Regions from separate parts of the Paenibacillus sp. CB74 genome, predicted to be linked through region 3. Evidence: riboswitches for the same ligand, from Rfam matches in the RefSeq annotation. Region 3 holds a riboswitch; each other region holds the start of a gene.
What was found. A riboswitch is a leader RNA that binds a small molecule or an ion and turns the genes downstream of it on or off. The one in region 3 is predicted to bind cobalamin.

Region 1: another riboswitch for cobalamin. It lies ahead of nikB (nickel ABC transporter permease); the one in region 3 lies ahead of cobJ (precorrin-3B C(17)-methyltransferase).
Region 2: another riboswitch for cobalamin. It lies ahead of ACX9NY_RS16190 (ABC transporter substrate-binding protein); the one in region 3 lies ahead of cobJ (precorrin-3B C(17)-methyltransferase).

What each region holds. Positions count from the first base shown of each region.
Region 1 is NZ_CM146009.1:5,053,214-5,055,486, forward strand. It holds gene nikC (nickel transporter permease) at 1-102, opposite strand, end outside; gene nikB (nickel ABC transporter permease) at 103-1,041, opposite strand; cobalamin riboswitch at 1,209-1,401, opposite strand; gene ACX9NY_RS22395 (AraC family transcriptional regulator) at 1,479-2,273, opposite strand, start outside.
Region 2 is NZ_CM146009.1:3,627,114-3,629,386, reverse strand. It holds gene ACX9NY_RS16195 (histidine phosphatase family protein) at 1-441, shown strand, start outside; cobalamin riboswitch at 588-737, shown strand; gene ACX9NY_RS16190 (ABC transporter substrate-binding protein) at 1,181-2,179, shown strand; gene ACX9NY_RS16185 (FecCD family ABC transporter permease) at 2,176-2,273, shown strand, end outside.
Region 3 is NZ_CM146009.1:5,872,539-5,874,811, reverse strand. It holds gene cobJ (precorrin-3B C(17)-methyltransferase) at 1-1,388, opposite strand, end outside; cobalamin riboswitch at 1,793-1,982, opposite strand; gene ACX9NY_RS25960 (uroporphyrinogen-III synthase) at 2,182-2,273, opposite strand, start outside.

The DNA.
Region 1 (2,273 bases), 820 kb from region 3:
AAGCAGCGGTGCAACCATGGCAAGAATAATCCAGAAGGCGGTCAGAGACAGCAGGAAGGTGAACCAACGATTCTGCAGTAATACCAGTCTGAAGGCTCTCATCTATATATCCACTTCCAGTCGGATTCGGGGATCACGAAGATGAGTCCATACATCAACCAGCAGATTCAGGGTGACATATATGATTGCCATCCAGATGACATACCCCTGAATCAGCGGATAATCCCTTGTGAAAATTGCATCTACAGCCATCTGTCCAACGCCCGGCCACACAAATAAACTTTCCACAATCGCTGCACCACCTAACAAAGCACCTGTCGTCATACCCATAAGGGTAACGATCGGCAACAGGGCATTGGGGAGAATATGACGCAAAATAATGATCGACCCCTTCACACCTCTGGATCTTGCACCGATCACATAGTTCTGGCTTGTCTCCTCAAGCAGGACCGCACGAATCTGTCTGCTGTACTGGGCAACAAGTGGAATCGCGAGAGTACATGCAGGCAGAATCAGGCTGTACCATCCGGAATTGCCCATTACCGGCAGCAGTTTCAGCTGTACACCGAAGACCAACATGAGCAGCATCCCCAACCAGAAGCTGGGCATCGATAATCCGGCAAAAGAGAACAGACGAATGACGTGATCAAGCCATTGGTTACGATAGACAGCCGACAGCATCCCCAGTGGAAAGGAAACCAGAATAACCAGAAGCATAGCGCTTCCTGTTAGCCAAAGCGTTGCCGGGAGCCGTGCCATCAGCACGTCCAGTACTGGACGATTGTATTTATATGATGTACCGAAGTCTCCAGTTACCACCTGTCCCAACCATGTCCCGTATCGGTAGAAAAAAGGCTCATTCAATCCAAGCTCAGACCTCACCTGCCTGACCAGCTCATCGGATGGCGTTACCCCTGTAGACATAAGCATAAGTCTGGCTGGATCTCCAGGAGACAGGTAGGTTAGCAGGAACGTCAGGAACGTGATGCCGAACAACACAACTACCAGTTGTAATAATCGTTTAACGATATATCTGCTCAATTGCTCTAACGTCCTTCCCCAAAACTTTATGTATATGCCATGATGTTCTCCGTCCATAGCAAAAAAGGCGTCCCTCTCCGTGTTACTGGATGAGGACGCCTTAAATAAACAGATTTTCAGAAAAAATCATGCTCTCTAAACACCTTCCTATCTCCCGTAGGGTACTACTGTGTTTGTTAAACCTGGCAGGTCTCCTGGCTCCAGAATCATCGTCACTTGCAGCTCCTTCCCGGTCTAAACCAGTGGATTATCGCTACCTAACTCCTCTGTTACAGTGGCGGGACCGCGCCGGTATTACACCGGACTTCCCTATTAAGCTTTCACCCTGACGGGCAAAGCACCAAGTTCCACATATTCAATTACACTTCTGTATCAGTATAGCGGGACAACGTTTAATGATCAAAACTTTTCTTTCAAATTTGAAACACTAGGTGCGTCTAATCGCGAATTCTCGACCCCTTCGGAGATACGCCCGTCACACGCTTAAACATCTTGGAAAACAATAATGGGTCCGTATAACCGACAGAATGGGCCACTTCACTGACCGACAGCCCTGGATTCTGAAGAAGTTCGGCAGCACGATTCATACGGTACTCCAGAAAAAATGACTGTAGCGACATGCCATATCGCTCTTTGAATAATCCCGATAGATATGTGCGATCCAGCCCCACGGCTTGGGCAATATCCAGTATGGAGGTTCGCTGACTGTACCTGTTCTCCATAAATTGCACCGCCTGCCGGATGTATGTTTCTTTGTTTGAAAGGAGCTGCCCGACCTCTTCCTTCACAGGTGAAGAAGAGATTAATTCTGCCATCAAGCGGTACAAGAGACTCTGGTTCAACACATCACCTTCCGGTCGCGTGGAAGCTTGGACCATCTCCGTATACAACTGTTCCATCGTAATCGTATCATGGACATCATATATCGGGCGCTCCGGGCTCAGTTGGGCACGTTGCATGAATGCTTTGGCTTGTACACCTTTGAAACCGAACCACGAATACGTCCAGGGCTCCTTGGGATCTGCCTCATAATGAATAAGCGTATCCGGGAAAATGATAAAACCCTGTCCCTCGCTAAGCTTGTATTCCTGGTCCCCCATGTACACGATGCCCCGTCCTTCATGGATGTAATGCACAATATAGGAATCACGTACACCCGGTCCCCAATAATGGGCGGGTTCACACGCCTCCCACCCGAAGAACAACAAGACAAGTTCCATCTGTGTCCAGTC
Region 2 (2,273 bases), 2.2 Mb from region 3:
CTGGAACAGATTCTTCCTGATGCCGGCGGAAAGGTGAAGTTCGATCAGCGTCTGCGGGAAATTGATTTTGGACAGTGGGAAGGGCTAACGTATGAGCAGCTCAAGGATAACCCTGAGTACCGAAACTGGATTGATGCGCCGCAGAAGGTCACTCCGCCTGATGGGGAATCGTGGCAGGAGTTTACGGAGCGAATGGATTCATTTCTCCAAGAGATGTTGTTGGATGGTCGGCCTTCAATGCACCTTGATGAGGGACGGGTACCTACCATAGTTGTGGTTACGCATGGTGGTGTCATCCGATATGCCTTGTCCCGTCTGATTGCCGGGCTTGGGTTCTGGGATACACATGTCGTACCGGGACAGGCGATTCAGGTCCAGCTTGATCGACAGGGGAATCAATGGTTTGGTAGCAGAGTGACTTTTCCGCCAATCGGGTTGTAAGGATGTACAATATACCCTATAATCACAACAGAAGTGTGACTTCAGCATGGATACAGATACGGTGCAGGCTGTGAAGGCTAATGCGTACATAACATGCAGAAATTACATGACAATGATATACCATATCAGCGACCAAGGGTCCCGCGTGTGAAGGCTGTTTTCATGGCAGATTAGTACGAGTCGTGAAACACACAAGGGTGAAATGGGGAAGCCGGTGCAAATCCGGCACGGTCCCGCCACTGTAAAACAGGATGATTCCTGTAAGTCAGGTTACCTGCCCTGGACGTACAAACCGGTGTTCCTTCGAGGAAAGGACAGCGTTTCGGGCAATTCTATGCGCATGGACAACCTTGGGTTGAACATGTACAGATCGCCATATGCGAGACGTCATCCCTGATCCTGGACGTAAGGATTAGGGATTTTTTATTGTTCATGTAAGATAAACCGAACTTTTACACGTTAACGAAGAGTGCAGAACCGATCTGAAGAAACGGAGTGTTCGCTTAAAGCTTTCTACAAGAAAGCTACATCGGAAGCATACGCTTATCCCCGGATTTTCCCTTTCGAAAAGGGAATCAAAAAATCTGGGGATAACAGCGATCGGAAGATGGTACTGCAATCGGAGTGGACTTGTGTAAATTGATGGATTTTACTTGTACAGGAACACCAAGGCAAGGGTAGTAAGAGTTCAAGCATGTTGCAAGAAAATAGTACAGATAGAGAAGGGGAGAATAACAGAATGAATATCAAGAATTGGAAAAGCGTAGCGTCCCTGCTAAGTGCAGCGGCACTCGCACTGGCTTTGGCCGGATGTGGCAATGCAACAACGAATGAGGGCACAGGTACTTCGCAGCAACCGGCACAGGAGCAGTCCCAGAGCCAGGCGCAGACGGATCTCAAAACGCAATATCCACTGACCGTTACGGATGCAACGGGTGAATCGTTTACTTTTGAAAAGGCGCCAGCCAAAATTGTATCCGTGTCACCAGCTGAGACAGAGTCCCTGTTTGCCCTTGGATTGGATGAACAGATCGTTGGTGTATCCGACTATGATGATTATCCTGAGGCAGCAACAACCAAAGCGAAAATGGGCGGCATCACCAAGCCCAACGAAGAGTCCATCATTGCATCTGAAGCCGACATTGTCTTCACAGGTATCTCGATGAGTGAGGATGCCGTGAAGAAGCTGCGCGAACTCGGTATTACCATTTTCAAAACGGATCCTAAATCCATTGACGATGTGATGAACAATATCGAAACCTTCGGTAAAATCACCGATCATCAGGAAAAAGCACAAGAAATCATCACTCAGATGAAACAGGACGTGACGGATGTAACCGAAGCGGTGAAGGCCGTTAAACCAGAAGAGAAGAAAAACGTATACGTTGAATTCTCCCCAGGCTGGACTGTAGGTAAAGGCGAATTCATGGATGAACTTATTACTGTAGCTGGTGGTAGCAATATTGCTTCGGACAAAGAGGGTTGGTATGAAATTAATGAAGAAAACGTGATTGCCTCTAACCCCGATGTAATCTTGTATGCCAACGATGTAATTGATGAAAACTCCAAAACACTGGATCAGATCATCAAGGCGCGCAGCGGCTGGGATCAAATTACGGCTGTGAAAAATGACGCGGTTATTGGCCTGGATGCCAACCTGCTGAGCCGTCCGGGTCCACGGGTAACTCAAGGGTTGAAAGAAGTAGCCAAAGCGATCTACCCTGACTTGTTCCAATGAGTAAAAAGCTGATCCTGTTCGGAACGACGGGCATGGTGCTGCTGGTGCTTACCGTGCTCATCTGCACGGGCATTGGTTCAGTAGCTTTGCCAAT
Region 3 (2,273 bases):
AGCGAGTCCGGTTCAAATGTCGGCACTCTCAGAATAATCTGGTGCTCCGGCGTGTACTCCAGTTCGCCGTCTTCACTTGCACACTGCGCCAGCAGCGCCATCTGGGCTGCGGTGAATTTTTTGTTGCCCACGCCGGGCGACACGCCGACTTCGAACAGCGGCGCCTTACGCCCAGGCTCGGGCGCGGTGCGTACCGCCGTTGCGGTCGCAGCCTGGGGTGAACTTGCTTCTCGGCTCGGCGCTGCTGCATTCAGCCAGCGGCTCGCCGATTCGCCCGCGAGCGCGCCGCCTGCCGCGAGCCGTGTCAGCGCCTCGGCGGCCAGCGCAGCTGCGCTGACGCGTGGCGCTTCTGCGACTCGGCCCGGAGCGGCCTCTGCCGCAACGGGCGCAGGTCGCTCGCCGGCAAGCACGGCGGTGCCAGCGCCGCTCGCCGGGCTTGCCGCAGGCGTAGTGGCAGCTGCCCCTGCGCCTGCGGGCGGCTGCCCTTGCGGAGCCGTGCCCGCTCGGGCGCTCTCGCCCGCTGCCTCGCCGGAGGCGGCAGCGCGGGCTTCCCTTGCGCCGAGCGACCATGGCTCGGCTTCCGTGCGTAGTCGCTCATGAGGTCTGAGCGACTGTTCCGCGGTGTTCAGCGTATATTTCCGCTGATACCCGCGCGGGGTGACCATGAGTCCTTCGTACATCATGGTCGAGGAGTTGCCGATAATCACGGTCGTCAGCATGCCGATATCATGATTCAGCATATCCTCCAGTGTGGTCATGACAACGTCCTGACGCTCACGGTATGCACTTTTCACCAGACCTACGGGGGTCTGTGGGTCACGATAACGCAGGATCATTTCCTGTGTCTCCACGATCTGGCGTGTGCGCCGTCCACTCCGTGGATTGTACAGGGCAATGACAAAATCAGCGGACGCTGCGGCTTCAACCCGGCGAATAATGGTCTCCCACGGCGTAAGGTGATCACTAAGGCTGATCGTACATGCATCATGCATGACAGGGGCACCCAGCAGTGATGCACAGGACTGAATGGCCGATACGCCCGGAATAACCTCGACGGCAACACCCGTATCCGGCTTCCAACCTTGCTCCATCAGCACCTCGTACACCAGTCCAGCCATACCATACACACCTGCGTCACCGCTGGAAATTACGGCAACAATTTTGCCCGTCTCCGCCTGTCGAACCGCTTCTTGTGCACGGCTTACTTCCTCCGTCATGCCTGTACGCACAATCGCTTGCCCGTTCAACAGAGGGCGAATAAGATCCACATACGTGTTGTATCCGATAATTACCTCACTCTCCTGAAGTGCTTCGAGTGCCCGCTTGGTGATATGTTCCATTGCTCCCGGGCCGAACCCGATAATCAACAGCTTGCCTTGATTTTGCATGATTTTCTCCTCCTTCATCACACTTGTCGTACTGATCTAAACAGTGAAGAAGGGCGGCTATGCCGACCTTCTCCCCCGCTGTACTGCATGTTCAACTCGTCAGCTCTGTTTACTCAGACTATCGAACAAGGCTCTTACATCACCCGTTATGATCCAACTAATCTATTCCTCTACCTGCAATTTCCCGACACAGGGTAGGTATCGCAAGGATGTGCATTTATCTAAAAAAACAAAAAAATCCCATCCTTGTAACGGATGGGATACGCATGTACGTACACTCAAGAACACAGCCCCAGACTCCCGAAGGGTAGTCCTGTGACTATGTGGCCTGGAGGGGCCAGCCGGGCGCACCGATTGTTCGCCCAATTCCTGATTCTTCGTACACCACTCCTTTCCGCGAAGGGTTTGGTGACACATGCAAGGTAGGTCTCCTGGCTTTGGATCATCAGCTTCCTTTTCTGTCTTCCCCGGCTTTCCGAGTGACTTGGATCAAAAAGGGCTTCACCATTACAGTGGCGGGACCGCTCGGGACTTTCACCCGATTCCCTGTTACCTCTTGCTGCACGCAAGAGCACCTTGCTTGTTTTCATTCAATATTGTTTTCATAATAACACCGTGCAGGAAATAATGTCCATGCTTATGATACTTATCCATTCTTCTATTTTCAGACAAAACAGAAAAAAGTCCTGATCCAAAAATCGGATCAGAACCCGGAATAACCTATGCATATCCCATTCGTTATAACCATCCAACAACCCTTGCATTGAGTTCGTTTCTGTTAACGACTCAACCTTTATTGCTGACCGCCAACCTTGTCCGCACGCCCTGCGGCAAAGTAACGTCCAAGTTCAACGATGAGTGCACCCATCTTCTCTTCCTCCGGAA